Regions from separate parts of the Actinoallomurus acaciae genome, predicted to be linked through region 3. Evidence: riboswitches for the same ligand, from Rfam matches in the RefSeq annotation. Region 3 holds a riboswitch; each other region holds the start of a gene.
What was found. A riboswitch is a leader RNA that binds a small molecule or an ion and turns the genes downstream of it on or off. The one in region 3 is predicted to bind fluoride.
Positions count from the first base shown of each region.

Region 1: another riboswitch for fluoride. It lies ahead of ACFFNX_RS04960 (hypothetical protein); the one in region 3 lies ahead of ACFFNX_RS06900 (hypothetical protein).
Region 2: another riboswitch for fluoride. It lies ahead of ACFFNX_RS04930 (acetate uptake transporter); the one in region 3 lies ahead of ACFFNX_RS06900 (hypothetical protein).

Region 1 covers NZ_JBHLZP010000020.1:23,214-33,845, reverse strand. The annotation lists partial or broken gene ACFFNX_RS05000 (proton-conducting transporter transmembrane domain-containing protein) at 1-899, opposite strand, end outside; gene ACFFNX_RS04995 (NfeD family protein) at 1,129-2,460, shown strand; gene ACFFNX_RS04990 (slipin family protein) at 2,457-3,254, shown strand; gene ACFFNX_RS04985 (universal stress protein) at 3,379-4,218, shown strand; gene ACFFNX_RS04980 (CHASE3 domain-containing protein) at 4,390-5,763, shown strand; gene ACFFNX_RS04975 (universal stress protein) at 5,872-6,294, opposite strand; gene ACFFNX_RS04970 (PP2C family protein-serine/threonine phosphatase) at 6,415-7,239, opposite strand; gene ACFFNX_RS04965 (NUDIX domain-containing protein) at 7,327-7,878, opposite strand; fluoride riboswitch at 7,895-7,959, opposite strand; fluoride riboswitch at 8,031-8,090, shown strand; gene ACFFNX_RS04960 (hypothetical protein) at 8,115-8,597, shown strand; gene ACFFNX_RS04955 (SixA phosphatase family protein) at 8,599-9,114, shown strand; gene ACFFNX_RS04950 (hypothetical protein) at 9,119-9,514, opposite strand; gene ACFFNX_RS04945 (histidine phosphatase family protein) at 9,570-9,797, opposite strand; fluoride riboswitch at 9,927-9,990, shown strand; gene ACFFNX_RS04940 (MutS-related protein) at 10,046-10,632, shown strand, end outside.
Region 2 covers NZ_JBHLZP010000020.1:10,539-22,484, forward strand. The annotation lists gene ACFFNX_RS04870 (DEAD/DEAH box helicase) at 1-478, shown strand, start outside; gene ACFFNX_RS04875 (hypothetical protein) at 648-965, shown strand; gene ACFFNX_RS04880 (hypothetical protein) at 925-1,455, opposite strand; gene ACFFNX_RS04885 (hypothetical protein) at 1,632-2,057, opposite strand; gene ACFFNX_RS04890 (SDR family oxidoreductase) at 2,054-2,824, opposite strand; gene ACFFNX_RS04895 (RNA polymerase sigma-70 factor) at 2,869-3,786, opposite strand; gene ACFFNX_RS04900 (PP2C family protein-serine/threonine phosphatase) at 4,029-4,820, shown strand; gene ACFFNX_RS04905 (DUF4129 domain-containing protein) at 5,033-5,893, shown strand; gene ACFFNX_RS04910 (hypothetical protein) at 5,890-6,369, shown strand; gene ACFFNX_RS04915 (AAA family ATPase) at 6,366-7,340, shown strand; gene ACFFNX_RS04920 (DUF58 domain-containing protein) at 7,337-8,647, shown strand; gene ACFFNX_RS04925 (hypothetical protein) at 8,644-9,075, shown strand; fluoride riboswitch at 9,123-9,188, shown strand; gene ACFFNX_RS04930 (acetate uptake transporter) at 9,541-10,182, shown strand; gene ACFFNX_RS04935 (MutS-related protein) at 10,213-11,706, opposite strand; gene ACFFNX_RS04940 (MutS-related protein) at 11,703-11,946, opposite strand, start outside.
Region 3 covers NZ_JBHLZP010000032.1:7-8,186, forward strand. The annotation lists gene ACFFNX_RS06890 (MFS transporter) at 122-1,336, opposite strand; gene ACFFNX_RS06895 (NUDIX domain-containing protein) at 1,533-2,030, opposite strand; fluoride riboswitch at 2,050-2,114, opposite strand; fluoride riboswitch at 2,193-2,252, shown strand; gene ACFFNX_RS06900 (hypothetical protein) at 2,276-2,710, shown strand; gene ACFFNX_RS06905 (inorganic diphosphatase) at 2,790-3,287, shown strand; fluoride riboswitch at 3,385-3,448, shown strand; gene ACFFNX_RS06910 (hypothetical protein) at 3,477-4,784, shown strand; gene ACFFNX_RS06915 (hypothetical protein) at 4,899-5,246, shown strand; gene ACFFNX_RS06920 (hypothetical protein) at 5,158-6,135, opposite strand; gene ACFFNX_RS06925 (DUF2180 family protein) at 6,517-6,765, shown strand; gene ACFFNX_RS06930 (dynamin family protein) at 6,809-8,180, shown strand, end outside.

The DNA of each region.
Region 1 (10,632 bases), on a different contig from region 3:
AGATCGTGCTCGCGCAACGCCGTCGCCGCGCCGAGCACGGCCGTGAGCAGGCCGACGCCGGTGAGCGTGAGCGACCACCCGGGGCGTCCCGCGTACAGCGTGGAGAAACGGAGCAGCAGGTAGATACCGGCCTTGACCATCGTGGCCGCGTGCAGGTAGGCGCTCACCGGAGTGATCGCCACCATGGCCCCGGGCAGCCAGAAATGGAACGGTATCTGCGCCGACTTGGTGAACGCCGCGACGATGATCAGCGCCGCCACGACCGGCGCGACGGGCGATCCCAGCACGCGCCCCGGCGCGGCCAGGATCGCGGTCAGGTCAGTGGTCCCCGTGACGGTCGCGAGCAGCACGATCGCGACCAGGAACGCCAGTCCTCCCGCCCCGGTGACCAGCAGGGCCCGCACCGCCGCCCGTACCGACCTGGCGCCGGGCGCACCGATCAGGAAGAAGGAGATGATGCTGGTCAGCTCCCAGAACACGAACATCAGCACCAGGTCCCCGGACAGCACCAGGCCGAGCATCGCGCCGCCGAACAGGGTGAGCAGGAAGTAGACCAGGCCGTGGGGGCCGCCCGCGGGCAGATAACGCGGGCAGTACGCCATGATCAACGCGCCGACGCCGAGGACGAGAAGGCAGAACAGGGCCGTCAGCCCGTCCAGCCGCAGGGTGAAGGACACGCCGAGGTCGGGTATCCAGGGCCAGGACGCGGTGACGGCTCCGCCAGCCAGCGCCGTCGGCGCCGTCCAGCCGAGGACGACGGCCACTCCGACGAAACCGGCGGACAGCGCGTAGCCGGCGTTACGCCCGAGGAAGCGCTCCAGGATCGGGGCGAGTACGGCGAGGACGCCCATCGAGGCCAGCGCGGCGACGAGGATCACCGAATGCCCGCCCGCCGTCATCGGGACGACGCGCCGCCCGCCGGCGCTCGGCGGCCGGGGCGCCGCGGCGGCGTGGCCTTGTTCGTCTCCGGATTGCCGATGACCGACTCCTTCGGCGGCGCCCGATGCTCGAGATGATCGTGACACAGTGTATCCGATCATCTACGGTAAGTGATCTGTGTGTGCTTGTCATCGCCCTTCCCGCGACGAACAGTGGAGATACGAGCCGTGGTTCGGGGAGGGGGACCCGATGGCTGCGCGCTGGACACTCCTGCCGCAGGTCTGGCTGCCGGTCGTGGTGTGGCTGGTGGCCGTGGCCTGGAGCGCGCTCCTTCCGGCCGCGGCGGGCGCGCGGCCGGACACGATCTTGACGACCCGGGTCGAGGGGGCGATCACCCCTGTCGTCGCGGATCACCTCAAGGACGGTGTGCGGCGGGCGGAACGCGAGAACCATCGGGCGTTCCTGGTCGAGCTGGATACCCCCGGCGGGCTGCTCACCTCGACCCGAGAGATCGTCACCTCCTTTCTGCGCGCCCGTGTGCCGGTCGTCGTCTACGTGGCGCCCACCGGTTCCCGGGCGGCCTCGGCCGGGACGTTCATCACCTTCGCCGCCAACGTGGCCGCGATGGCGCCGGGCACCACCATCGGCGCCGCGACGCCGGTGGCGATCCAGAACGGGAAGCAGGCCGAAGGCAAGATCGTGGAGGACTCCGTCGCCCACATCCGCAGCATCGCCGCGCAGCGGGGCCGCAACGTCGCCTTCGCCGAGGACACCGTGCGCAGGGGCCGCGCCGCCACCGCCGAGGAGGCCCTGCGGCTCCACGCGATCGACCTGATCGCGCCGGACCGCGGCGCGCTGTTGCGCGAGCTCGACGGCCGGCGGGTGACCGTCGGCGGGGGCCAGGTGGTCATCCTGCACACGGCCGGGGCCCGGCTGGTCGAGCACGACATGGGACTCATGCGGAGGTTCCTCCAGATACTCGCCGACCCGAACCTGGCCTACCTGTTCCTGTCGATCGGCACGCTCGCCGTCATCTACGAGCTCGCCAGCCCCGGAATGGGCCTCGGCGGCGTCATCGGCGCGGCGCTGCTGGTCCTCGGCCTGTTCTCGCTCAGCGTGCTGCCGGTCAACGTCGCGGGTCTGGCCCTGCTCGGGCTCGCCGCCGCGCTGTTCGTCGCGGAGATCTTCACACCCGGGATCGGCGTGTTCGCCGCCGGTGGTGCGATCGCGCTGCTGCTGTCGGGTGTGTTCCTGTTCGAAGGCTCGATCAGAGTGAGCCCGGCGGTGCTCTGGCCGACGGTGATCGTCGTCGGCGGCGGGGCGCTGCTGGCCGGCCGGCTCGCGTGGCGGGCTCGCCGGTCCACACCGGCGACCGGGCGGGAGTTCCTCATCGGCGCCGAAGGCGTGGTCCGCCACGCCGCCGGCCACAGCGGCCAGGTGTTCGTCGAGGGGGCCTGGTGGAACGCACGCGCCCCGCACCACGACCTCAGCGAAGGCCGGCGCGTACGGGTCGTGTCCGTCGAGGACCTCACCCTGATCGTCGAACCGGCCGAGGAGGAACTACCGAAGGAGAGACCATGAACGATTCTCTGACTGGAATCGTGATCGCCGTCGTCGTCGTCCTGCTGGTCCTCATGACGGCCGTGCGGATCGTCAAGGAGTACGAACGCGGGGTGATCTTCCGCCTGGGGCGGATCATCGGCGCCAAGGGGCCGGGGCTGTTCTTCATCATCCCGATCGTCGACCGCATGGTCCGGGTCTCGCTGCGCACCGTGACCATGGCCATTCCACCGCAGGACGTGATCACGAAGGACAACGTCACCGTACGGGTCAACGCGGTGGCCTACTTCAACGTCGTCGACCCGAACCGGTCCGTCGTCGCCGTGGAGAACCACATCACGGCGACGTCGGAGATCGCCCAGACCACACTGCGGTCCATTCTCGGCCAGGTCGACCTCGACGAACTGCTGGTCAAACGGGACGAGATCAACCAGCGACTCCAACGGATCATCGACGACGTCACCAGCCCGTGGGGGGTGAAGGTCACGCTCGTGGAGGTCAAGCATGTCGAGCTGCCGGAGACGATGCGGCGGGCGATGGCCCGGCAGGCCGAGGCCGAACGCGACCGGCGTGCCAAGGTCATCCATGCCCACGGCGAGTTCGAGGCCGCCGAGACTCTGGGGCGCGCCGCGGTCGTCCTGGAGGAACACCCGGCGGCCATGCAGCTACGCGTGCTGTCCACGATGGCGGAGGTGGCCTCCGAGCGGAACTCGACTCTGATCTTCCCGATGCCGCTGGACCTCTTCCGCCTGGTCGACACGCTGCGTCCGTACCTGGCGGGTGGCGGCGACCGGGAACCCGCGCCGCCCGGGTGAGGCCCGCGGGCGCGTCGCATCGCCCGCGGGGCACTGCCGGTGAGCGGCGCCTCCGGGGGACCTTCGCCCCTGCCGCGGGCGCTCTCGTTCGCGAAGCATGTGGGGGAGGCGGAAGGAGATCGCGATGCCCGGGGTCGAGATGCTCGTCGGCTACGACGGCTCGGACGAGAGCAGGTACGCGCTCCGCTGGGCGGCCCGCGAGGCGTCGCTGCGCGGAATGCCGCTCACGGCCTGCCACGTATGGCATTGGCCGGTGGCCGCGATGCCCCCTTCCCCGGAGATCCTGGAGACGTTCCGTCTCATGAGCGAGTACACGGCCGAGCGCGGCGCGAGCATCGCGCGAGGCATGGCGCCCGGCCTCACCGCCAGGGCGAACGCGGTGCGCGGCCCGGTCGCCGAAACCCTGCTGGGGCTCTCGCGCCAGGCGGGGATGCTCGTGGTCGGGCACCGCGGTAATGAGGGCTTCGACGGCCTGCTCGTCGGCTCGGTGGCGGCACAGCTGGCGGCACACGCGCACTGCCCGCTCGTCGTGGTCCGCGAGACGTCCATGGTCGAGGACGGCCCGGTCACCGTCGGCGTGGACGGCTCGGCGGCCAGCGGCGCGGCGCTGGCGTTCGCCCTTGAGGAGGCGGCGCTGCGCGGTGTCGGCGTGCATGCCGTCTGCGGCTCGCTCGACCTCGGGGGCGCCGAAGCCGCCGCCGTTCCCGACCTGGAGGAGCTGAACAGACGGGCGTCCGCCCGGTTCGAGGAGACGGTGGCCGCCCGGCGCGCGGCGTACCCCCAGGTGCCGGTGCGGACCTCTTTCGTCACGGCACCGCCTCGCCGAGCGCTCATGGCGGAGGCGGAGGCCGCGACACTGCTCGTCGTCGGGCGCCGTGGGCTCGGCGACATGCGCGGACCACTGGGATCGGTGAGCCAGTACATGACCCACTACGCACCCTGCCCGGTCGCGATCGTGTGCTGAGCGTCGTACGGTACGGGGCCTCGATCCCGGGAGCCGCACACTTTCGTGCACGTAGAGTGATATATATAAGGATTTTCCATTATGACCGGCAGGCGCGCCGGTCAGGGGATCACGATGAGGGTAAGGGGCCTGAGGCGCAGGTTGCGCATACGGGGAGGGCTCACCCCCCGTGTGGCGCTGGCGAGTGCCCTGCTGGCGTTGCTCATCGGCGGTGTCTTCGGCTTCCTCGCCGGGGCGATCACCGTCATGCGCGATACGGCGATGATCGCCAGGAACTCCGAGAGGGTGCTCGCGGCCGCTCATGATCTGGAGAGGCTCGTCATCGACCTGGAGACGGGCCAGCGCGGATTCCTGATCACCCGGGACGAGGCGTACCTCGAGCCCTGGACGGCGGCGCGGGCCGGCTTCGACACGCACGCCGCGCAGCTGGACAGCCTCGCGGCCGAGCGCCACCCCGAACAGGCCGAACGCGCGGCGAAGATCGTCCGAGACAGCCGGTCCTACCTCCGGGAGTACTCCGAACCGGCGGTGCAGGCCACCAGGCAGGGCGCGATCACCGAGATGAGCGGGACGGCGTCGACGGGGGAGGGGAAACGGCGTGTCGATGGGATCCGCGAGCAGTTCGACCACTTCATCCGGTTCGAACACGGTCTCGCGGCCGAACGTGATGCCCGTTCGGACCAGGCCGCCAGCCGGGCCGTCCTGGTGGCCCTGGGCGGCATCGCGACCTCGATCGTATTGATCACGGGGTTCAGCGGTTACCTGACGCGTTGCGTCGTCCGGCCGGTTCGCCGTACGTCGCTCATGGCGGTCAAGGTCGCAGACGGAGACTTCAGCGTACGGATGCCCGAGACCGGTAACGCCGAGATCGGCGACCTCCAGCACTCCTTCAACACCATGGCCGTCTCCTTGGAGCGCAACCGCGGCGAACTGATGGCCTCACGGGCCCGGATCGTGACCTCCGGCGACGCCGTCCGCCGCCGCATCGAACGCGACCTGCACGACGGAACCCAGCAGCGCCTGGTGTCCCTCGGCCTCAAGCTGCGCATGGCCGAGAGCGACGTGCCGCCCGACCAGGGGCACCTCAGGGAACAGCTGTCCCGGCTGGCGACCGAGGTGACCGAGGTCGTGGAAGAGCTGCGGGAGATATCGCGGGGCATCCATCCGCCGATCCTGTCCAAGCGCGGTCTGAGACCGGCCCTCGCCACGCTCGCCCGGCGTTCCCCCATCCCGGTCGAGCTCCAGCTGCGGATCGACGGCAAGCTGCCCGAACCCACCGAGGTGGCCGCGTACTACGTCGTGTCCGAGGCGCTGACGAACGCCGCCAAGCACGCACAGGCCTCCTGCGTATGGGTCGAGGTCGCCGAGGTCGACGGTGAGATACGGCTGACGGTACGCGACGACGGCGTCGGCGGAGCCGACCCGGCTCGCGGATCCGGGCTCATCGGCCTTCGCGACCGTGTCGAGGCCCTCGGCGGCACCATCCGTTTCACCAGCCCGGCGAGCGGCGGCACCACACTCAGCGCACGAATCCCGGCCGGCTGACCACCCCCTGCGCCCGAGGGACACGACGGCGCGTACGTGAGACGGCGCGGCGCTGTTCCGGTCGTAGCCTTTCTCGGCTCCCATCAGTGTTGAACAGGCTCGACGCGGTCAGACCTCGGCGTCCGTGTCGTCCTCACAGACGATCACGCGGCACGGTGGGGAGCACAGCACAGCCGACACGGTCGCACCGGCGAGCGGAGCGCCGTTCCGAGATTCTCGGCCGGCGCCGACCACGAGCAGATCCGCCCGTTCGGCCAGGCGGCTGAGCTGCGTGCCGGTGTCACCGCGAGCGATCCGCAGACGGGTGGTCACGCGTTGCGCGCGGGGCACGAGCCGCTGCACCTCGCCGCGCAGCCGCAGCCACGCGGTCAGAGTCCGCCACAGGCCGTCTTCGCGGGGAATGACGCGGACGACCTCGAGCCGGGCATGGCGCTCGCGTGCTTCGGCACCGGCCCGCCGCAGCGCCACGGTGGAGTTGAGAGACCCGTCGAATCCGACGACCACATTCCGGGGGCCCATGATGACCTGCATGATCAACCTCCTCGTCGCTTCCAGGGTGATCGATGTGCCGGTGATGGCATGAGGGCCGAGCGGGCCCGTGCCGTAGGACCTTGACACGTCTTCCGGTCCGCGATTCACGCACTGTCGGCATCACTCCGTCCTTCCTCGGCAGATGGTCGTCCGCGCCGCACCGACGAGGGTCGGCGCGGACGGCAGGGGCGGCCGGGCGGTGTCGTCGCCGCCGATGGCATCGGCGACGACGACGGTGATGTTGTCGGGTCCGCCGGCCTGGTCGGCCTGCTCGATGAGCCGGGCGACGGCGTGACCGGGACTCTCCGCGGTCGCCAGCAGCGCGTACACCGTGGCGGGAGCGACCGGGCCGGTGAGGCCGTCGGAGCACAGCAGGTAGCGGTCGCCCGGCATGGCCTGATGCAGGCTCAGGTCCGGGCGCCGGTCGATGTTCCCGTCGAGGACGCGTGTCAGGCGGTTGCCGTGCCGGACGGGGCGGCCGAGCTCGGCGGCAAGGAGCGCCTCAAGGGTGTGGTCTTCGGTAAGGGGTTCGAGATGGCCGTCGCGGAGCCGGTAGGCGCGGCAGTCTCCGATGTGGGCGAGCGCCATGCGGGCGCCGGACCACAGCATCGCGGTGAGCGTCGTGCCCATGCCGGTCAGCGCCACGTCCTCGGCGATGCGCCGGGCGATCGCCTCGTTCGCTCTGCGTACGGCTTCGCCCAGCGTACGGGTGAGCGCGGTGACCGGAACCTCGGTGTCGGCGGCGATGAGATTGGAGATCGCGGTCGAGCTGGCGATCTCGCCACCGACATGTCCGCCCATCCCGTCGGCCACGGCCAGCAGTCGCGCGCCGGCGTACCCGGAGTCCTCGTTGTTCGGGCGGACGCGACCCACCACGGAGCCCACGGCGTGCTCGAGTCTGATCGTTTCGGGCCGTTGCGCGGAGTCAGGGATCTTTGGACGCATGGGGGCCTCCCACCCGGATCGGGTAGGGACCGTTGGCGGCGTGTCCGCGGTCGACGGCGGGCCCCTCCGCCGTGCTGCCATCGCAGCCTACTGCGATGTTCGTCCCGATCGATATGGCGAATACGTTCCGACCGGCACGGCCGGAAGCCTCCTGGTCGCCGCTGTTCGACGATGGCGCCGTCGCGGGGGCCGCCACAGGTTGCCCAGGTACGCCGCGGTCAAGGGCAGGCGTGTCCGCAGGCCGCGCAGATGACCGGCGATCGGTGGCCGCAGGTTCAGCTCGGGCAGGGCGTCGAGGCGGACGAAGCCGGGCTCGAGTCCCGCTTCGGTCGCCTCGACCGCCGCTGCCGCGGGCACGTCGGCGGCCAACAGGACGATCTCAATGGTGCGGTCGGCGCCGTCGGGGTCGATCGCCTCCAGCGCGAAGGCGACGCGGTCGATCTCTGCGCGAATCCCCGTCTCTTCCAGCACCTCGCGCCGGGCGCAGGCGGCCAGCCCCTCGCCGGGTCGGGGACATCCTCCGGGGAGGACCCAGTCGCCACCGTCTCGGGCGCGGTGGAGCAGCAGGACCTCGTCGCCCCGGAAGACGATCGCAGAGCAGCGCAACCTGACGAGCGTGGCATCGTGATCTGCGCGCATAACGGCCTCCACAGGTTTGGGAGTAGAGGCCATCAGCGTCATATTCGCGCGGTCAGGGCGAGCCTCATCGCCTGTCTTCAGTTTATTCGCCGCTGTCGCCTGAGCGCCAGGACGGAGCAACAAATGGGCGTAAACTGGTGTATGTCGCTCGTGGAGCGATGGGCGATGAGGCTCGCCGAAAACGCGATCTCGCTGATGGCCTCTCCTGGACGGCTGTGCCGGAGGAGGGGACGGTCATGGGCATCCGAGTCGCGGAGGACCGCGACCGCGTACGTCGTCGCGTGGAGCCACAGCGCTACGGCGATCTGGTCATCGACCTGCTGGCGATCGCGCATGAGGGAGTCCGGCTGCAGTCGGCGGCCGAACGGGCCATCGCGGGTTGCGGTGGCCCGGAGACCGACGCTTCCGCGCGTGAGTGCGGGCGTCTTCTCGCCCGCTACTACCGGCTGCGCGGCGAACTGGCCTCACTACCGCTCTCCGGTCCGCTACTGCGGTTCCGCGGGGAGATGGACACGTTGCTGCTGTGCCATCAGTTCTTCCTGCACGAGGCGGCCATCGGCTGCCACAGGGAACCGGCCGACCTGCGTTCTGGTCTGGGGCTGCAGGCCGAGTGGCTGCGAAATCTGCGGGACGAGATCCTCGGGTACGTCCCGCAGGCGGAGGACCCCGTCGGCACCGCCATGCCGGCGGATCATCGGACCTGCGGCCCGCGAGGCTGAGGTGGTCGCCGATTCCGTCCGGACGCTGGCCATCCTCCGCCACGCCAAGTCCGCCTGGCCGGACGTCGCCGATCACCAGCGCCCCCTGGCCGACCGCGGCCGACGGGACGCGCCGCGGGCGGGGGTCTGGCTCCGCGACAACGGGGCGATACCGGATCACGTCCTGTGCTCCACGGCACGCCGGGCGCGGGAGACGTGGCGGCTGACGGCCGGCGCCTTGCAGCCCGCACCCCTGGTCACCTATGACGACCGGCTCTACGACGCGGACGTCGAACGCGTGATGGATGCCATCGCAGAGGTGCCCGACCGGGTCACCAGGTTGCTGCTCGTCGGCCATGCGCCGATGGTGCAGGCGCTGACGCTGTATCTGGCCGGTGATGCGGTCGGTGACGCATTGGCCCGGGCGCAGACCAGGTTCCCCACCTGCGCGATCGCGATGCTCGCCGTTCCGGACGGCTGGGCGTCGCTGCGCCCGCGCTCAGGGGTGCTGCTCGATTTCGTCGTGCCGCGCGGCTGAGCCCTCATTCGCCGGCGAGCCGACGCGCGTCTTGCAGGAGTTCGCGGAGGCGTCGTCCCGGTTCGCCCAGGCCTTCGGCCGCAGCGCGCGGGTCGGTGCGGCGGTGGTACGGCGGCGGTGGCAGGGCCATGTTCGCGGCCCCGTCGACCAGGAGGAGATGATGGTCGACGCACTGCTGCGCGGGGACGGCGAGCCCCGATACGGCCGGATCACTACGGAGCGGCTCGAGTTCCTCGCCGAGCCGGGCGTAGACGGAGGTGACCCGCTGGGCGTCCGAGAGCATGGAGCGAGGGACGTCACCGGGCGCGGAGCAGGCCCGTACGATCCGATCGGCCTCAGGCTGAAGGTCCACGGCACGCTTCAGAATCGCGACGAGGCGCGCCGCATGGTCGGAGGCCATGGCAGGACGGTGGGTTCTCTTCATGGGCCCTCCAGGATGTATGTTCCGTCGGCCATCACGTACCGGAGCCGCCACGACCCCACACATCCGGCCCGGCCTCTCGCCATTCGACCCAGTCCGGATCGTCCAGCCGCACTTCTTCCGGGTCGAGTCCCTCGTCCCAGATCAGCCACAGCAGGTCGACGCGATCCAGGGCGTAGCCGGCCGTCCGCCCCTCGACGGTCACGAGCCGTCCGCGTGGGCCCGGCGGGTGGACCACGACCACGGCAGACCCTTCCCCCATATCCACCAGTGTCAGCTGCGATCTCCGCGGTGCACAAGTGGCAGCACGGCTCCCTGCCGCGCCACCCCGTGATCTCGCTCGCAGTCGAGGCTCATGACTTGGCGGGGCCACACGATCGGGCGCATCATGAGAGTGCCCGGCGATGAGGCTCGCCGTTGACCGCACATCCCGTGCCGATGGCCTCTACACGTGGTCGGTCGCTGACGCGTCCGTCCACGGCCCGTATCGAGCCGGGAGGTGCAGTCGCCGTGTCTTTCCCCAGTGTCCTGTTCATCCGACCTGACGATCAGTCCGCGGCGGGACGGGCACCCGAGCCGGACTACTTCCCCGACCTCAACCTCGACCAGGTCGTCGCCTCGATCACCGCCGGGCGCGAGGAGTACGACCTGGCGCCGTTCTTCCACGCGCGGCTGAGCAGCGTGGAGGCGGTCGAGTACCGGCACGAGGTGTTCGGCGACCTGGAGGATGCGGCGCTGTCGGCGGGAATCGACGAGTTCGCCGCACAGATGCGGGACATGCGCCGCCGGCTCGGCCAGGCCGGCAAACTACGGCACCGGCACCAGCGGGCGAGCTGGTTCCTGGACGCGGCCGAGATCTACAGCGATGCCGTTGCCGTGCTGGCACGCACGCTGGAAGAGAGGCGCCTCGTCTCGCGCGGCCTGCGGTCGATCCGCGACCACGCGGTCGGCTACGCCCGGTCCGGGGAGTTCGAGACGCTGCGTGCCGACATCCGACGGGTACGCGAGGCGCTCGCCTCGGTCCGTTGCTGCCTGAAGATCACCGACGGATCGGTGACCGTGACCCGCTATGAGGGGGAGGCGGACTACGGCGCCGA
Region 2 (11,946 bases), on a different contig from region 3:
ACTCCACGGAGGCAAGTCCCAGCCGCAGCGCAACCGCACGCTGGAGCAGTTCCGCGCCGGGGACGTCACCGTGCTGGTCGCCACCAACGTCGCCGCGCGCGGCATCCACATCGACGGACTGGACCTGGTCGTCAACGTTGATCCGCCCAACGACCACAAGGACTACCTGCACCGGGGCGGCCGTACCGCCCGCGCCGGCGAGTCCGGCACCGTGGTCACCCTGGTACTCCCCAGCCAGCGCCGCGAAATGGACCGGATGATGGCCACCGCCGGCATCACGCCGCAGTCCACGCGGGTACGGTCCGGCGATGCCGAACTCGGCCGCATCACCGGCGCCCGCACGCCCTCCGGCATCCCCGTCGTCTTGCCCGCTCCGGCCGCCGCAGGCCCCCGGAACAGCCGCCCCGCGCCGGGCCGTCGCCGCGCGAAGAACCGCCGCTCCCCGCGCGTCGCGGTGACCCACTCCGCCGGCTCCTGAAGTCGTTCACGGGGCAGGCAGCCGAAGAACTTCGCGCCGGCCCCGTGCCTCGTCTCGCCCCGGTCAATCCCAAGGCGGGCGTCGGCGGGATCCCTGTACCCGCCGCGGCCGCGGCCTCGTCGGCCGTGGGTGAGGGCATCGTCGTGGCCCGCTGTACGGCCGCCCGGCTGTGACGCGCGAGCGGGGCGTCCGCCGCGGCAAGAAGCTCCGCGCGACCGTACGTGACGACGGTCACGTACGGGCCACCGACCTGCTGCAACGGGACTTCACGGCGGCTCGCCCCGACCAGCGGTGGGTCGCCGACTTCACCCACGTCGCCACCTGGTCCGGGGTGGTCTACGTCGTGGGCGTGTTCTCTGGGCGATCGTCGGCTGGTCCGCCACCACCGAACGGTCCGAACCTGTGCCGGACGCCCCCGATCCTGGCCGTCATGCGTAGCCACGCGATCAGCGAGGTGGCCGGTCGGCGGAGAATACGGCGTGCCTGACCGGTAGGCCCAGGTTCTCGGCGACCGCGGCGACATAGGCCGTGGCAGTGGCGCGGTCTACGCACTCCAGATCGAAGGAGTCGGTGGTGGTGACGACGAGCTCGGTCGTGCCGTCTGAAAAGGACAATGCGACGGCAGCCAGGTAGTCGCCTTGAGCGGTCCATGTTCGCATCGTTCGGACGGGCAGTGGAAAGGGCGAGATCGTGGAGTCCTCCAGCGTGCCGAATTCGAGCCATTCCTCGGCGCCGCGGTCGTCCATGGACAGGTCGGGCTCGGCGGGCCAGCGGAGGGCCGAGCGCGGCGATGGGCCACTGATGGTGAAACCTTCCTGGGCGTAGAAAAGGAGGAAACAGCCCTCGGGGGTCTCCAGCACCAGTGTGCCCCGCAGCGGTATGGCACCGTCCGCGGAAACGGCGACCAGACGCCACAGGGCGGTGATGGTGATGCCCGCCAGATTCGTTCTGGGGAGGATGGGCTGATGTTGCTCCATGGTTCTCCTCCTGCTCTGCGTCGCCGCGACTGATGCTTTTGCTCGTCGGTGGCCAGTGGTCGTGATCGCTTCCGACCGTGATCTCCCCTGATGGCGTTCGTGATCATCTTCGTGCTGGTGCTGCTGCTCGCCCTCTGTGCTCACGTGGACTCTGCATGGGGACGCGATGCTGATGGTCAAGAAGGAACGGTTCCTCGTCTACGAGGGCTACGCCTGCGGCCGTGTGACACTGCGAGCACCAGCAGTGCGGCCGCCAGGGCGATCGCGAGCACGAGCGCCGTGATCAGCATCGCGCCGGTCGATGACGCCAGGTGGTCGAGCATCGTCAGGTGCACCACGAAGTGCGGAACCGCCCACGTCAGGTACATGGCGAGTGCGACGACCGTCAGCATCTGTCGCGGGTAAACGGTTGCGGCGCCGAGCACCACCGCGCTGGCGAGAGTCATGGCGCCGTAGTCGCGCATCAGATGCTCGTTGTAGGCCATGCCCATGCCGACGACTTCGAGCGAGAAGAAGCTCACCGGGAAGAACAACGCCCAGGTGCCGACGACGGCTTGGCTCGCGGCGAGAAATCCGACTCCGGCACGCGGCCACCGGCTCATCGGCCGCTCCGCTCGCGCGCGATCCCGGCGACGAACTCGTCGAACGTGATCCGTCCGACCGCGCGCTCCCGAGTGAGGTGGTTGCCCGCACGGTAGTCCCGTATCGCCCTGCCCGGCAGGGGAACCGACCACACCGCGCGGCGGCGGCCGATCGCCCGGAGGTAGGTGCGGGCCAGTTCGGCCGCGTCACGCACCTGCGGTCCGCCGAGCTCGGGCACCCGTCCCGCGGCCGGTGCCGCGGCGATGCCGACGAGCCGATCGGTGACCTCGGTGACGTCGATCGGCTGGAAGCTCACTTTCGACGGCATCATGGTCACCGGCAGCCTGCGCTGGGCATCGCATATCGCGGTGATCAGGTCGTGGAACTGCGTCGTGCGCAGGATCGTCCACGGCAGCCCGGACTCCTCGATCAGCCGCTCGCAGGCCAGCTTCGCGCGATAGTAGCCGAGTGCGACGTCCTCGATTCCGACGATCGACACGTACACCAGGTGTGGTCTCCCCGGCGCCGCCGCTTCGAGCAGGTTGCGCGTCGCGGCCACGTCACCGCGCCCGTTGGTCGTGGCCAGATGGATGATCGCCTGTGCGCCGGTGACCGCCTCGGCGAGTCCGCTTCCGGTGCGCAGATCACCGACCGCCCACTCCCAGGCGGCCGGCTCGCGCCTCCTGCGCGTCAGCACGCGCACCCCGTGGCCGGCGTCGGCCAGCCGCGGTACGAGAGTGCGGCCGAGCCGCCCGGTACCGCCGGTGACCAGAACCGTTGTCGTCATTCACTGCTCCGTTCCGTCATGGCTCGAGACGTCGTCTTCCGCTACTAGGAACCGGATACCTCCGGTGAACGTGACAACCGCGCCGCCTGGTCCCCGAGAAAGCGGAGCTTGTCCGGGTTGGCCACTATCCGGACGGCGGTGACCCGCTCGCCCACGATCTCCAGGACGAGTACGCCGACCAGCGCCGTACCGAGCCGGCCGAGTACTGCGGGTGCGCCGTTGACCTCCTGGATGGACGCCGTCACACTCTCGACGCTTCGGCTCACCGTCGCGGCCAGATACCGCGCGACCCGCACCGCGCCCTTCAAGGGCCGCCGCGCCACGCCTGGCAGACCGCCACCGTCGGCGACCGAGCTGACGTCCTCGGCGAGCATCCGCTCGAGGCCGGCGAGATCACCGTTCTGGGCGGCGACGAGAAACCGCTCCACCAGTGCGCGGTGGTCGGGCCGATCGGCCACGGACCGCGGCAGCCCGGCGTCGGCCAACCGCTTCTTCGCACGGCGATGCAGCTGCCGGCAGTTCGACTCTGACAGCTCGACCAACTCGGCCACCTCACGGTGGCTGTAGCCGAACGCCTCGCGCAGCACGAACACCGCCCGTTCGCTCGGGGTGAGCCGCTCGGCGAGCACGAGGAACGCATACGACACCGTGTCACGTTGCTCGACCGTCTCCAACGGCCCCAACGCGCCGTCCGGCGTCAGCACCGGCTCGGGCAACCACGTCCCGACATATCGCTCTCGGCGACTGCGTGCGGAGTCGAGCCGGTTCAGGCAGAGGTTCGTCACGACCTTGGCCAACCACGCCGACGGCACCTCGACGGAGCCGGGTTCGGTGTGGTGCCACCGCAGGAACGCTTCTTGAACGATGTCCTCGGCCTCGGCGGCCGAACCGAGCATCCGATACGCCAGGCCGAGCAGTCGCGCCCGGTGCCGCTCGAATATCTCGACCGCCTCTGCCGACATACGGCAAGCATGACAGGGTACGGCGGCCGATCACGCGTCGGCTTGATCCACCAACGCGACGGTGCGCGCCGAACGCGGGCTCGCCGGAGATCACCAGTGGTTCTTCGCAGCAGACGCGTGTGAGCCGCTCGCCGTCGAGGGCGAAGTCGCAGTAACCTTGAGGTGAAGGACGGCGGAGGGACTCGCCGCCGACCGCGGACACGCCGCCAACGGTCCCTACCTCATCCAGGTAGGAGGCCGTCATGTACCCCATCGCTCCTCATGCCACGTCCGCCGACGCGCTTACATTCGACTACGCCGCGGCCTCCGATACCGGGCAGATCCGCACGATCAATGAGGATTCCGGGTACGCCAGCCCGCGGCTGCTGGCCGTCGCCGACGGAATGGGCGGACGCGCGGCCGGTGAGATCGCCAGCTCCACCGTGATCTCGAGTCTCGCCTCGGCCGACACCGACGTACCGGTGTCTGCGCTCACCCGGGTACTCGGTGAAGGCGTCAGCCGGGCGAACGAGGCGATCGCCCGGCGTGTCGCAGCCGATCCCGCACTGACCGGGATGGGTACCACGCTGACCGCGATGCTGCGGTCCGGCTCCCATCTGGCGCTCGCTCACATCGGCGACTGCCGTGCCTACCTGCTTCATGACTGCTGCCTTGAGCAACTCACCGAGGACCACACCTTCGAACGCCTGCTCTCCACCGAGTTCGGCCACCCTGCCAGACATGGCAAGCGCTTGATCCGTGTCCTGGACGGGGAGATCGACCAGATCCCCGACTTGAGCCTGCATCTCGCTCTGCCGGGCAACCGTTACCTGCTGTGCTCCGACGGATTGACCGGACCTGTGGCGCCCGAGATGTTGCTCGCGGTGCTGGCGACCTCACCCGACCCTCGCCACGCCGTCGCCCGGCTCATGGAGCAGGCCAACCGGTACGGCGGCCCCGGCAACATCACCGTCATCGTCGCCGACGCGATCGAGGACGACGGCGTCCCGCCGGTATCGCCCCTGCCGACGCTCGTCGGTAGCGCGGGCCGGTGAAGAGCTGCGAAGAGCCGTGTTCCGGCAGAAGCGGGCGCAGCAGTGCCGTGTTCACCGGCTCGTCGACTTCTCAGGTGGGCGAGATCACGCGCCGGCCGCAAGAGGCGATGGGGCACAATGGACGGGTTACAGAGGTGATGGGGCTCACCTGCGAACTGCGGCACGACCGCTGACGGTCCCTGACGCGAGGTCAGGGAGGTGCCGTGCCATCGATGCGTGCCATCGACGCCCGTACCGGGGCGGTCGCGCTGTTGCTCGGGGTAGGGGTCGTCGGCCTTCGTGCCTGGCGGGGCCTTCATCGGTTGCCGTCCACGGCCGCACACCCGCCGTCGGTCTCGGTTCTGGTGGTCGTCGCGGCGCTTGAGGTCGGCGCGGCCATCGCGGTCATCGCGGGTATCGCCATGATCTGGCGGCGTCCGCAGCGCAGGCCGGTCGGGTGGCGGATCGTGGTCGAGCCGCCACACGGTCGCCTCGCTCGGCTGGTGGGGCTGGTGCTCGCGCTGGCCGTACTCGCGATTCCCCTCGGACTCCTGGCCGCGGCGCCGTACGGCGCATCGTTCCACGACCATCTGGGGTGGTCGCATGGCCCGGCGTCGTCCCGCGCGCCGTCTCCGCCGGGCCGGGGCGCATCGACGAGTCCCGCACTGCTGCCGGTGGTGGCCGCGTCTCTGGCGATGGTCGCCGCGGTCGTTCTCCTGATCCTCTCGCGGCGGCCCGCCGCGGCAGGGGCCGTCGTGTCGCCTCGGCGACGGCATCCGCTGGTCCCGGCCGTTGTCGCGGCAGAGCAGGCGCTGGACAGGGCAGACGTTCCACGGGCGGCGGTGATCGCCTGTTATACGGCGATGGAGCGCGTGCTCGCCCGATCCGGTGCCGCGCCCGCCGACGCCGACACCCCGGCCGACGTCCTGGACCGGGCGGCCTCCGCCGGATTGGTACGCTCCGAGGCCGCCGCGACGTTGACCCACCTGTTCCGGGAGGCCCGCTACAGCCCCCACCCGATCGGCGAGGAGCATCGACGCGCGGCCCGGGCCGCTCTGTCGCGGCTGCGGCGCGATCTGGACGCCGCGTCATGAGGGCTCTGCTCGCCCTTGGGGCGGTCTGCTGCCTGGCCACCGCGTGGATGCTCGCGAATCGAGAGGGACTGATCGTCGCCTGTGCGGGGCTGACCGCGTTGAGCCTGCTCATCCTGCGGGCCGTCGTGCCGGGAGGTCCGCCCGCTGTGTCACCGCCACGTCGCCGACCGGCCCGGGACCTCGCCCGTGCCTTCCCGGGCTACCGTCGAATCCACAGCGCGCTCGGGTGGGCCGACGTCTCGGCGCGGCACTACGACCTGTCCACGCGTCCGCTGCTTCAGCGTCTGCTGACAGCCAGGCTCGCCGACCGATACGGCCTGGATCCGGCACGATCTCCCGAGCGCGCCCGGGAACTGCTCGGCGAGGAACTCTGGCCGCTGCTCGACCCGAGCCGGCCCGCGTCTTCTGACAGTGACGCGCCCGGCGTCGACATGGTCACCTTGGCCCGCATCGCCGACCGGCTGGAGACGCTGTGACCGCGCCCACGGACGTGATGGACCCGGCTGAGACGGCCCGGCACTGTGAGGAGATCCTTGACCAGATCGATCGCGCCGTCGTCGCCCAACGCGATGCGGCCGGTCTCGTCCTGCTGGCCATCCTGGCATCCGGCCACGTGCTCATCGAGGATCTCCCCGGGCTCGGCAAAACCCTGATGGCCAAGTCGTTCGCCACCGTCCTCGGGCTGGACTTCACCCGTGTCCAGTTCACGCCGGACATGCTGCCCGCCGACCTGACCGGCGCGCCGGTCTACGACCCGCGGACCGGAGGCGTCGTCTTCCGGCCCGGCCCGGTCTTCACCCAGTTCCTGCTCGCCGACGAGATCAACCGGACACCGCCGAAGACTCAGGCGGCGCTGCTGGAGGCGATGGCCGAGCAGCAGATCAGCATCGACGGGGTGACCCGGCCGCTCCCACACCCGTTCATCGTGCTCGCCACGGACAACCCGATCGAGTACGAAGGCACCTACCCGCTCCCCGAAGCCCAGCTCGACCGGTTCACGATACGGGTCCGGCTCGGCCACCTGCCGCCCCGCGATGAGGCCGCCATGGTCGAACGTCGGCTCCGCGACGGCGCGGTTCCTCCCATACTGTCCCAGATCGTCGACGCCGAACAGGTGGTGGCGATGCGCGCCGGCATCGAGCGAGTCCACGTGGACCCGGACGTGATCCGCTACGTCGTCGACCTCGTCGCCGCGACCCGGGCCCATCCGCACGTGACGGTCGGCGCCAGCGCACGCGGCACCCTGGCCACCGTTCAGCTCGCCCGCGGCCACGCCATGCTCGACCACCGCGACTACGTCCTCCCCGAAGACGTCAAGGCGATCGCCGTCCCCGCGCTGGCCCACCGGCTCGTGCTGCGTCCCGAGATGTGGGTACGGCAGGTCACCGGTAAGGACGTCATCACCGAGATCCTCGACCGCGCTCCCGTACCGAGAACCTCCCCATGAGCATGCGCGGGAGCCCGCCCCGGAGAGCGGAGACGAACGGCCATCGCGATCGGCACGCCCTCGCCTGGCGGCCCTCACCGCACGCACGTCGCCTCGCCACCATGGCGTTGCTCGCGCTGCTGGCCGCGATCGCCTTCCGGAACGCCACAGCGCTGCTGCTCGCCGCGCCGCTGCTGTGTGCGCTGGCCGCCGGGCACACCCTCATGCGCCCGGGCGAGATCCAGGTGCACATCACGGTCACGGCACGCCGCTGCTTCGAGGACGAGGACGTCGACCTGACCGTCGTCGCCGTCTCCCCCGGCGACCTCGATGTGATCACACTCGGGCTACGACCGTCCGACGTCATCACGATCGGCTCACCGGCACCACGGCAAGGACGAGACTCCCCCGGCCGGGCTGAGACGCGGTGGAGGTTGCGGCCCACGCGATGGGGACGGCATCCCATCGGGCGGGTACGGATCGAGTGCCGGCATGGCCACCGGATGTGGCAGGCCCGGCTGGACCTGCCCGCCGGCGAACTCGTCGTCTTTCCCCGCGGTCCCCGAGTCCGGCCGGCGCTCCTGCCGCCCGACCTGCCCCGCTGGATCGGCGAACACGTCAGCCGCGCCGAGGGAGCGGGCGTCGAGTTCGCCGGCATCCGCCCGTACCTGGCCGGCGACCGGCTACGGGACATCAACTGGAAGGCCAGCGGCCACCGGGGGCGCCTTCACGTCACGACCCGTGCCGCCGAACGACAGGCCGACATCGTCGTGGTCATCGACGCCCGGACCGAGATCGGGCCGCCGGGAGCCGGCACCCTGGACGCGTCCGTACGCGGGGCGACCGCGGTCGCCTCCGCCTACCTGCGCCGCGGCGACCGTGTCGGCGTCGTCGGCCTGGGCGGTCAGGTCCGCTGGCTCGCCCCGGGCAGCGCAGAGCGTCAGTTCTACCGCATCGCCGAGTGCGTCCTGGACCTGCGCCGCCTGCACAGCCAGTTGCCTCCCGACCCCGACCGTGTGCCTCGTGTCGCGCTTCCGCCCCAAGCGCTCGTCATCGTGTTCTCCCCGCTCCTGGACGAGGGCGTCATCGATGCGATCCTCGGCCTGCGGCGACGAGGCAACCCGGTGCTGGTCATCGACGTCCTCGACCGGGAGCCACCGGCCCGGCCCCGCTCAAGGCTCGACATGCTCGCGCTACGGCTGTGGCGAATCGACCGAACCGTCCTGCGACGCGACCTCGCCGAGGTCGGCATCACCACCATCCGCGAACCCCTCGACGCGGCGTTCAGCCCCCGCCGGCGTCTTGCGGTCCCCCGGAGGCGTCGATGAAGGCCCTCACCGTGGTGATCGGCCTGGCGATGCTGGGTGCCGCCGCGGTCCTCGCCTCCGGATGGGCCCGCCCAGCGGTCATGGTGGGCGTGCCGGCGGTGTTGCTGACCCTGCCCGAACGCACCCGATCCCCAGCCGCGGTCACGGCGGCGGCGATGGCGACGCTCGCGACCGCGACAGGCGGGGGCGGCGTCTCGGCGGTCTTGGGCGAAGGGCTGTTGATCTTCAGCTATCTGCTGTCCGTGGAGACGGTCGGCGAGTCGCGGCCGTTCCGGTTCGTCCTGCCCGCGCTCGCCACCGGTTCGGCCGGCAGTGGAACCGTCGCGCTCGCGCTACTCCTGCCGACCGTGCCGAGCACAGGCCTGGTCCTCATGGGCCTGACCGCGATCGCGGTCGCCTACGCACTCGCCGTACCGCCCCGCCGGTAACGGCCCCGCCACAAAGGGTATGGCGCCTCACTCCGATACGAGTTACCGTACTCGGTGGCGATGAGGCTCGCCATCAACCGCGTCGTCGTGGCGCTGATGGCCTCTAGGAGTTTATGGAGGCCGCCTTGCGCGCTTACGACGTCGTCGAAGTAAGTCAATTGCGCGGGCCGCTAGAAGCATCCAAACCGTGCCCGGCCCTTCTGCGGGGAATGCGCCGCTGCTGGGGACTGTGCCCTGGGCCAAGAATTGCCTTCCCACGCGCTTCAGGTACTGACCGCACCTGCAACTTGTCAACGCCTGCGTGCGCTTCTCCGCGATGGCCGAGCGAAGCCACGGCATCTGGGCGCGACAACACTCGGCTCGGCTCGTCTCGCCGAGTCGGCCGACATTGCATGAATACCCGATTGCAGTGACGACGGGGGTTAATAAGGGGAGTCCGCACGCAACCGAAGAAGGAGAGATGGCATGGCCACCACGAACGGCCCTTCGGCAGGACAATCCAACGATGAACCGACACTGAACCCTCGCCCTGGGATGGCCGATCCCGGCGCATGGGCGGTCACCGCGTTCGCGACGACCTCGTTCATGCTCGGCATGTACAACGCCGGGCTGCTCGATGCCAAAGGAGCTTCGATCGTCCTTCCGGTCGCGTTCTTCTTCGGCGGGCTTATTCAGATACTGGTCGCCGTACTCGAAATTACCCGCGGCAATCTCTTCGGCGCGGTCGTCTTCGGCTCATATGGCCCGTTCTGGGTCATCTACGGGGCGATCCAGACCCTGTTCTCTCATGACATTCCAGCGGCCAACCTGGATTCGGCGCTGAGTCTTTTCCTGGCGATGTTCGCGGTACTGTCCTTCTTCTTCCTCATCGCATCACTCCGCACCGACGCGGTGCTGGTCGCCATCATCGCGCTGATCTTCATCGGGCTCGTACTTTTGGCGATCGGTATCGGCGGTGGCTACACGGGAGCGACAAAGGCCGGTGGCTGGGTGACGCTGGTCTTCGCGGTCCTGGCCTGGTACCACGCTGCGGCCGACATCATCGCCAGCACGTTCGGCAGGACGGTGCTCCCCGTCATGCCCCTCAAGCCGAAGCCGGGGTCGTAGACCCCGGCGGCGAGCGGCCGTCGACGCGCGTCAGGATCGCGGTGGGGCGCCGAAGACCTGTTGGTAGAGGTCTGCACCGAAGCTGGTGGGCAGTGGTTGACCGACCTGGAGGCGGAACGTGCGGGTTCCGTCGGCTTCGCGCCCGGCACGGAGGAACAGCGCGTCGTCGGTGTGCTCGCGGTGGAGGCCGTCGGCGAGGTCGTACAGGTGGGTGACGATGAGGACCTTGATGTCGCAGTCCAAGAGCGCGTGGACGACCTGGCGGGCGATCTGGGAGCCTTCGCGTTCGTTGGTGGCGGCGAAGGACTCGTTGAACAGCACGATGCTGCCAGGGCCGGCCTGGTCGGCGATGGCGCTGATGCGGGCGAGTTCCTCGTCCAGCTTCCCGCTTTCCATCTCGGCGTCTTCTTCGCGGCGGTAGTGAGTGAACAGACGATGGCTTACGTCGGCGGTGAAGGAGGTGGCCGAGACGAACATGCCGGCCTGCATCATCAACTGGGCCAGGCCAGCGCTGCGCAGGAAAGTCGACTTGCCGCCCTCGTTCGCCCCAGTGATCACTATCAGCGGCACTCCGTCGGCGTCGACGTCGTTGCCCGCGACCCGCTCGTCGCGGCGCAGGCTCAGGCAGGTGTCGTACAGGCCGCGGCAGGTCAGGACCGGGCGGCCCGCGGGCAGCGGTGCCGGAAAGCACAGCGGCTCGCCCTTGCCGCTCAGCCGGGCCTGTAGGTTGAGGCAGCCGACGTAGAAGGCCAGTTCGCGGCAGAGCATGGTGAAGAAGCTGAGGATGTGGTCCGAGGACCGGGCCAGCGCGTCCGCGGCGAGGTTGATGCCCCGCGCCCGTATCTCGGCCAGTGCCCGCCCGCCGGCCTCGTCGCGGTCGGGTATGCGATAGGTGAACGAGGGGTTGCGGTCGCCGGTCAGGCGAACCCGCCAGCCGGGCTTGGGGTGTGGGCGGCGCAGGATGTAACCGGTGTTCTTGCAGCCGGTGCCGAGTTCGATGCTGACCAGGACGCCGTTCTTGAACTTCAGGCGGCGCAGGTGGTCCTCGATGGTGGCGAAGTAGGCGTCGTCGAGTTCGGCCCGTAGCATCCGGAAGAACCGGGTCAGCCCCGGTGAGTGGACGTCGGCGGCGTGGTCGTCGGCGATCGTGCGCAGCTTGCGCAACTGCCCGAGGAACAGGTCCATCGCCTGGACCGAGCGGTACATGATCGAGTCCGGGCTACGCAGGAAGCCGGGCCAGATACGGCGTTCACCGGCGATGGTCTCGGCGGCGAGGTTGTAGATCTCGATCAGTACGTCGCGGTGGTCGAGCCAGTCGCGCAGGATCTGCTGCCGGTAGATGATGGTGCCGGGCTCGCCGAGAGAGTTCAGCAGGGCGTGTCCGGCCACGTCACGGACGAGGGCGTCGTCGCCGGCCATGGCGTCCAGCAGCGTGTCCAGGCCGAGGTCCCGGACCAGGTCCGGGTCTTCGAGTCCCGTCTTCCAGTCGACGTCGCGGTCGGGATGGAGCAGGAACGCCTTCACGACGCGAGCCTCCCCTCGGCGCGTGCGTTGATCCGTTCTATGAGGCGGTCGTAGGTGATGCCGTACTTGTCGGCGATGGCCATGGCGTACGAGAGCCCGTCCGCAGGTCTGCGGACGATGCGGTAGGTGCGTAGAGCCGGGTTGCCGGGCACGGCCGCGGCGACCATGCTCACCGTCGAGGGCCCGAGCGCGGCGAACTCGTCGACGAAGGTGACGCACACGCACAGCAGATCCAGCGCG
Region 3 (8,180 bases):
GGCGCGCTGGCGCTGCTGGCGGCCGTCCTGGGCGCGGTGGTGGGCGGGAACCGCGTGCGCTGGGCCGCCGGGCTGGCCGCGGGCGGTGTGATCGTCGCCGCCGTCGGCGTGCAGCTCCACATCACCTGAGCCTCCGCGAGCGAGCACCGGCCCGTACGGTCAGGATCAGCGGGATCGCGGCGAGCTCGGTGGCGACGCAGAACGCCACCGCCGCCCACAGCGAGAGGGTGAACAGCGCTCCGATCACGAGGCTGCCGACGAACCACGCCGTCCCGTACACGCCGGTGAACAGCCCGTACGCCGAGGCCCGCCGGTTCGAGGAGACCATCGGGGCGACGGCCGCCGGGATGATCGACTCGTGCACGCCCATTCCCAGACCCCACAGCGAGACACCGGCGAGGGCGGCCCAGAAGCCTCCGAGGAACACCAGCGGTGCGAATGACGCGGTGACGATCGTCAACGGGAGCAGGATGCCGATCCCGACACGGTCGTACCGGCGCCCGAGGATCAGCGAGCCGACCCCGCTGACGGCCATGGCCACCGCGTAGAACAGCGGCGTGAGGCCGGCCGACACCGTCCCCGCCCGCTGGAAGTGGTAGGCGATCAGGGGGAAGTCGGCGAACCCGGCGGCCACGAGCGCGCCGGCGGCCAGATAGATCCAGAAGACGCGCGGCAGGCCACCGGTGCCGACCTGAGCGGGGCCCGCCTCCAGATCCTGCGGCCGGGGATAGAACAGGCGGGCCGCGACGACCAGCGACAGCGTGATCGCGGCCGGGATCGCCAGCGCGGCGAACGCGATCGTGTAGTCGTGCCGGCCGAGGGTCAGCACCAGCGCGACCGCCAGGGGGCCGAACATCGCGCCGAACTGGTCGAGGGCCTCGTGCACGCCGAACGCCCAGCCGTAGCCCAGGTCCTTGGCCGCGTGCGAGAGCATCGCGTCGCGTGGCGGATTCCGGGTCGCCTTTCCGACCCGTTCGAGAACGATCAGCAGGGCGGCCACCTGCCAGCTCCCGGCGAGTGCCAGCAGCGGCACCACCGACATCTGCAGCACGTAGCCACTGATGGTCACCGGCCAATAGCGCTGGGTCCGATCGGCGAGGCGGCCGGAGATCAGGCGGAGGCCGTAGCCGGCGAGCTCGCCGAACCCCGTGACGGCGCTGATCGCGAATGCCCCCGCACCCAGCAGTTTCAGGTACTGCCCGATGATGCTGCGGGAGCCTTCGTAGGCGAAGTCGGCGAAGAAGCTCATGACGCCGACCATGAGCACGAACTTCAGGGCGGCGGACGCCCCCGGCGCCTTCGTCCGGTGCGTGTCCGGCGCTCGTCCGCCCGTCACCGGTCCACCGCGCCCGCCACGGCCGGTATGGCCCGCCGCGGCCGTCGGCCGCGTCCGCGACCATGACGGCGGGGAGCGTTCGGGTGCATGGCGGCCTCCTACCCCGATTCGGATCGGGACCGTTGGCGGCGTGTCCGCGGTCGTCGGCGGCAGGTCCGCGGGCCTCTGGCCCGGGTGTGGGAGCCCGGAAGGAGCGCTACATGTGCGGGGCGGGTTCGTTGCGGGGCCGCCACAGATTGCCCAGGTACGGTGCGGTCGAGGGGAGGCGTGCTCGTAGCCCCCGCAGGTGGCCGGCGATCGGCGGCCGCAGGTCGAGGTCGGGAAGCGCGTCCAGCGGGACGAAGGCGGGTTTCAGGCCGGGTTCGGTCTCGGTCACCACCGTCGAGGTCGACGCCTCGGCGGCCCAGAAGACGATCTCGAGGGTGCGTTCGGCGCCCTCGGGGGCGATGGTCTCCAGCGCGAAGGCGACCCGGTTGACCTCGGCGCGCAGCCCGGTCTCTTCGAGGACCTCACGACGGGCGCAGGCGGCCATGCCCTCACCGCGGCGAGGGCATCCTCCGGGCAGCACCCAGTCGCCACCGTTTCGGGTGCGATGGAGCAGCAGGACGCTCTCATCGCGGAAGACGATCACCGAGCACCGCAGGCGTACCAGCGTGACGTCGGAGTCGGCGCCGAAACCGTTCTGGTCGTGCATGACAGGCCTCCACCCTGAAAAAGAGGTAGAGGCCATCAGCGTCCGTCCGGCGCGGTTATGGCGAGCCTCATCGCCGCGATCAGTGTATTCGGCGACCTGGGCGAGGTGCCAGAGTGACATGCGGCCGAAGACGTAGAGTGGTGATACCGCCCGGTGATTCACGGAGCGGTGGGCGATGAGGCTCGCCGAAATCGCGGTTCCGCTGATGGCCTCTCCTCGAAGACGTTGTCGAAGGAGGAGCGGTCATGGATACGCCGGGTACGGGCGGCCACCCGCAGGCGGATCTGCTGGCGATCGCCCATCGCGGGGTTCGCCTGCAGACGGCCGCCGAGCGCGCCATCGCCGGCTGCCTCGGACCGGATCCGGGCGCCTCGGCACGCGAGTGCGGGCGGCTGCTCGCCCGCTACTACCGTCTGCGGGGCGAGCTGGCAGCGCTGCCGCTGATGGGTCCGCTGCTTCGATTCCGCGGCGAACTGGACACCGTCCTGCTGTGCCATCAGTTCGTCCTCCACGAGGCGGCCCTCAGCGGCTGCCGAATGCGGCGATGGGCCGACACCCACCATGGTTCCTCCCTTGTCCTGGGGCTGCCGGGTGAGCGGCTGCGCGATCTGCGTGATGAGATCCTCGACTGCGTGTCGCCGGCCGAAGAGGCCGCGCGAGACGACGTGCGGCAAGGTTGAGGTGAACGGCCCCGTGCCTGCGACGCCGCCTCGGCCCGCAGCGGCGAGGTTCGTCGCCCGGACCGGACAAGGAGGCGTCATGGAACTCGAGGTCGTCATCGAGATCCCGAAAGGCTCGCGGAACAAGTACGAGATGGATCACCGGCTCGGCCGGATCCGCCTGGACCGCATGCTCTTCACGGCCACGCAGTATCCGACCGACTACGGCTACGTCCCCGGGACCCTCGCTGAAGACGGCGACCCACTGGATGCCATGGTGCTGCTGGAAGAACCCACCTTCCCCGGATGCAGCGTCGCCGCGCGTCCGGTCGGGGTGTTCTGGATGCACGACGAACACGGACCCGACGCCAAGATCCTCACCGTCCCCGCGCACGACCCGCGGTACGCCGGCGTGCGGGACCTGGGCGACGTTCCGGCCTTCGTGTGCGCGGAGATCGGTCATTTCTTCGACATCTACAAGGAACTGGAGCCCGGCAAGGATTCCGACACACGTGGCTGGCAAGGACGGGACGCCGCCGACCGGGAGATCAACGCGGCCTTCGATCGGGCTCGCGACGCCGGGGGATCGCGACGGTGACCCGCGGCCGGCAGGAGACGCGGTCTCCGCGAACGCCGTGGACTGCTGATCACTTCCATCGGACCGTGCATGCCGCGTCCGCGGTTGGGCAGATAACCATCCGACCGGTGATGGGGCTCACCGAAACCGCGGCACAGGCCGCTGATGGCTCCTGCTTCGAGTACGGAGGCGGCAGCCATGGTTCGGTCGGTGATCCAGCGACGCGGTTCTGGGAACGAGAGCACCATCGATGCCGGGCGCCTGCTGGGCGCGGACGGCTGTGCCCTGTGCCGGGAGCGCGATGACGCGGCCGAGACCTGGCTGCGCTGGTTCGAGATCGAGCATCACAGCGATCCGGGGACGTTGACCGCGCTCGGGAGCTCGTCGGGCTTCTGCCCGGCTCACACCCGACGGCTGGTCGCGCTCGACAAGCCCGCCGTCCTTCGCCGGCCGTGGGAGTTCGTCCTGCGCGCCGCCATCGATCGCGTCGAGCGGCTCATCGCCACGGGCAGGGCGCCCGCCCTGTCGCCGTGCCCGCTGTGCGCCGGCGCGGACGCCCGCTCGCGGGCCGCCGCCGACACGCTCATCGCCATGCTGGCGGACCCTCACGTCGGTGAAGTGCTGAAAGAGCGGCATGGCCTGTGCCACCCGCACCTGCGATCCCTGCTGTCCAGGCTGAGCCCGGCCCAGGCCGCGGTCGCCGCCGACGTCGTACGGGCGGAGCTGGACCAGGACGCCGTCACCACCGTCGCGGGCATCGACCCCGATGCCGTACCCCGGTCCCGGTTGTACCCGCTGGTCGCCGACCATCATGAACCGGCAGATCGGCCGCCCGCACAACGGCTCGCCGACGATCTGAACGCCGGTTCGTGCCCCTGCTGCCGGCAGATCGGCCGAGCGGAGAACACCTACCTGACCTGGCTGGTCGCCGAGGACGAACCCGGCGAGCGCGACCTTCGGCTTTGCCCGCGCCATCTGCACGACCTCGTCCAGCGCGCGGGTGAGGAGTCCCGCGCGGCGCGTGCCCGCCGCGCGGCCGTCCAGGCACAGGTGGAAGAGGTCGCGGCGTCCGCGCGACCGCTGTCCGGCCAACGCCGGAGGCGCCGTCCAGCGCACGACGACGTCACCGACCGGTACCGGCGCGCGGTCGCGAACCTGGACGGTGACCGTACCTGCCGTGTGTGCCGGTCCGCCGCCTCGGCCGCCGACCGCTGTCTCGCCCTCATCCGGGCCTGCGCCGACGACCGGCACGTACAGGCGGCGTTGGAGGGCGGCCATGGCCTGTGCCTGCGGCACGGCGAGCGGCTCACCGGTGCCCGCGGTGCCGAGCGGTTCGGGCGGCGGCTGCTGACCCGGCTCCGCCAGAGCGCGTGGGAACTGAACGAGGACACGCTCAAACAGGCATGGGCGCTTCGCCACGAGCCCGTCGGCCGGGAGGCCACGAGCTGGCGCCGGGTCCCCACCATCGTCGACGGCCGGGCCTACCTCGGCCTGAGCGAGGACGACCTGTGGCGATGACGGCCGACGGGAACGCCGGGTGCCTCACGCGCCGGACCTGAACGAACCGCGGCCTCCGGGCCCACGACAGGCGGCCGACCCGCTCGGCCTGACCGCGACCTTCCGGGAGATGAAGTGAGTGTGGTGAACGAGGCACTGGCGTTCTTGGGGATCACCAGCGGCTCCACGAGCCGCGGCGGTCCCGCGCCGGATGCCGCCAGGACGCGTGAGGAGCAGCGAAGGATCGCCGCGGCGATGCGCGCGCTGCCGGGCCGGTTCGCCGACCGGCTGCCGCGGCACGCGCTGGAGAGGATCAACAACGCTGCCGCCGAGGGGCGCTGGGAAGAATCCCTCGATGACCTCCTCACCGGCCTGCACGCCCGCGGTGAGGCGATCACCGGGGCCGAGCGCGACGACCTGTCCGCGGTGCTCGCGGCACTGCAACTGCCGAGCGGGCGCCTCGAGACGCTTCTGGAACGCTGAGCGCGGTATCGGCGGCGGGGCGGGCGGCGCCGGCTTCGGCGGCGAGCCATCGGCGCATGAACGGCGACCGGCCCCCCGGCGGTCGCAACGCGATGCCGCGGTCGGACATGATGCGCCGTACGGTCTCCGACGGCTGGCCGGTCAGCAGTTCGATGTGCTGTGACCCGACTCCGCAGACGACGTACAGATCGCGCAGCAGTTCCTCACTCAGCGGGACGGGAGCGGGGAACCGCTGCCAGATCGGGCCCCCGGCCGGCACCTGGGGGATGCCGTGGCGCTCCAGCGCGCGGCGTACCAGGGAGTCGTCGTAGAGGGCGTGGATCAGCTCGATCTGCCGGCCCGCCGTCCCGTCCCGCGGCGGACCGGCGACCCGGATCGGAAGGCCCAGCTCGTGCGCGTTGCGCAGGACGACGCTGCGGGAGACGCCGAAGGCACGAGCGACCTGGTCGGCGGACATCTCGTCGAAGACGTACAGGTGCGTCAGGCGCTCGCCGTCCAGGACGGTGCGGTCCTCCCGGTTGCAGCGCCCCCGTGTTCGCGTCGGTATCCCCAGCTGCCGCAGCCGCTCACGGATGCGGCGCTCGGGCACACCGACGAGCCGGGCGATCTGCCGGCTCGTCAGGCGCCCGCGTACGTACAGCTTCTCCAGCATGGCGGGCAGATCCGGCGGGTCGGGTGCGCGGCGTCGCGGGCGCTCGCGGACGGCTCCGCGCGGCCGTACCGCCACGCCGGCGTGACGAAGCATCCGCGTGACACGTTGCCGGTCGATGCCGACGATCTCGCCGATCTGGTACGTCGACAGTCCGGCGCAGACGTACAGGTGCCGGAGCCGGGTCGGCAGGGGTGTGTCGGCGGCGTCGAGTTCGGCGGCGCACTGGCAGGGTTGCATGACGGGCCCTCCGCGGAAAGCGTCGCGTGCTGGTCTCAGGGACCGTTGGCGGGTCTTTCCGCGGTTGGCGGCGGGCCCCTCCGCCGTGACATCAGGGTAAGCAGTGATCGTCTGTGAATCCAGCCCGTGGCCGTAAGCCGTCCTGCGGCCACGGGTCTCCGCCATCCGCCGCGTCCGGTGGCTCGCCGGGGCGAGCACTGGGCCGGAGGCGACATGGCAGGTTAAACTATGATCAATTGCGGCGGAGGGGCTCGCCGACGAACCGCGGTCATACCGCCAACGGTCCCTACCTGATCGGGTAGGAGGCCGTTTTTTCATGCAGAGACCACGTCTGACTCCCGTTCGGCTGCCGGTGTCCCAGGAATCCAGGGAGGTATGACCGTGAACTGTCTGGACTGTGCGACCGAGTTCCGTCTCCAGGTCGCCGCGGTCGCGGTGTGCACGGGCTGCGGGGCCGCCGTGTGCGGTGACCACGCGAAGGTCCGGGAGCACACCCTCACCCAGAAGGTGCTCGGCGGTATGGCGCTGATGACCGTGCCGGTCAGCCCGCCTGCGCGGCGCGTCCGCTGCCTGTCCTGTGACGCCGCGCACCGGAACGGGAACGCCGAGCACCGCGAGGCCACGTGGTAGCGGCGGCAGGACGGCCGCCCATCGCCGGCGAAAGGAGACCGTGATGGACGCGATGGATCGCCGAGCGGTCCTGTTCGGCGTTCTCGACGGACTCGCCGAGCTGGCGGATCCGGGCGATCGCGAGCGCATCGACGGTCTGCGTGAACGGCTGGCCGCGGACCGGATCCGCGTGCTCGTCGCGGGCGAGGCCAAGCGGGGCAAGAGTACGGTCGTCAACGCGCTGGTGGGCCGCGCCGTGCTGCCGACCGGGGTGACGCCGGTGACCGCCATGGCCACGGTGGTGCGCCACGGAAGGCGGGAGCGGGTCATCGCCCGGTACGCCGACGGGCGTACGGAAGAGCGCGGTCTGGACGAGCTCGCGGACCTGGTCACCGAGCGCGGCAACCCCGGTAACCGCCTGAGGCTCGCGAGCGTGACGGTCGACCTCGACGCCGGTCTGCTGAACCACGGCGTGGAGATCGTCGACACGCCCGGCACCGGGTCGGTCTACGAGCACAACACCGCGGAGGCCGAACGCGTCCTGGAGACGATGGACGCCGCGGTGTTCGTGCTGACCGCCGACCCGCCGCTGTCGGCCGCCGAGCGCGCGCTGCTGGAGCGCGTCGCCGAGAGCTCGGTGACGACCTTCATCCTGTTGAACAAGGCGGATCGGCTGAGCGGCGCGGAGCGGGAGGAGGCACTCGCCTTCGCGGCCGAGCACACGAGCCGGGCCGTCGGGCGGGACATCGCCGTCCGGCCGGTCTGCGCACGAGCCGGCACCGGCGATCCCGGGTTCGCGGCCTTCGCGAGGGACTTCACGGACTACCTCTCCGGTGGTCGCGCCGGCGACCTGGAGGAGTCGGTGGCCCGGCAGGCGCAGCGCCTCATCGATCGGCTGACCGACGAGGTCAGTCTGCAACGGCGTGTTCTCGACATGCGCGGCGGCGAGGCGGCACGTCGGCTGGAGACGTTCCGGGAACGGCTGGACGTCGTCGCCGCGCGGCGGCGGGACGCGGTCGACCTGGTCGAGGCGGAGAGCCGGCGGCTGCTGGCCGCACTGAACGATCAGGCCGACAAGGCGGCGCGCGGGCTGACGTCGCGGATAACGAACCGGATCGCCACCGCCGTCGGCGAGCTGTCCAAACCCGATGAGGTCGAGCGCGAGGGACGCGACCACGTCGTCGACCTGACCCGCACCGCCGTGGAGACGTGGCGGGACCAGCGGCGGCGGAGCCTGGAGGAGGGCCTGTCCGACCTGGACGCCCGGCTCGTCGCCATGCTGGACCGTGAGCTCGCCGTGGTCCGCGATGACGCGGCCGAACTCCTCGATCTCGACCTCGCGGTGCCCGCGGAGGAGGGACGGCTGATCGAAGATCCCCGCTTCTTCTACGTCTTCACCGACAACGCGGGGCAGACCGAACTGCTGGCGGGCGCGA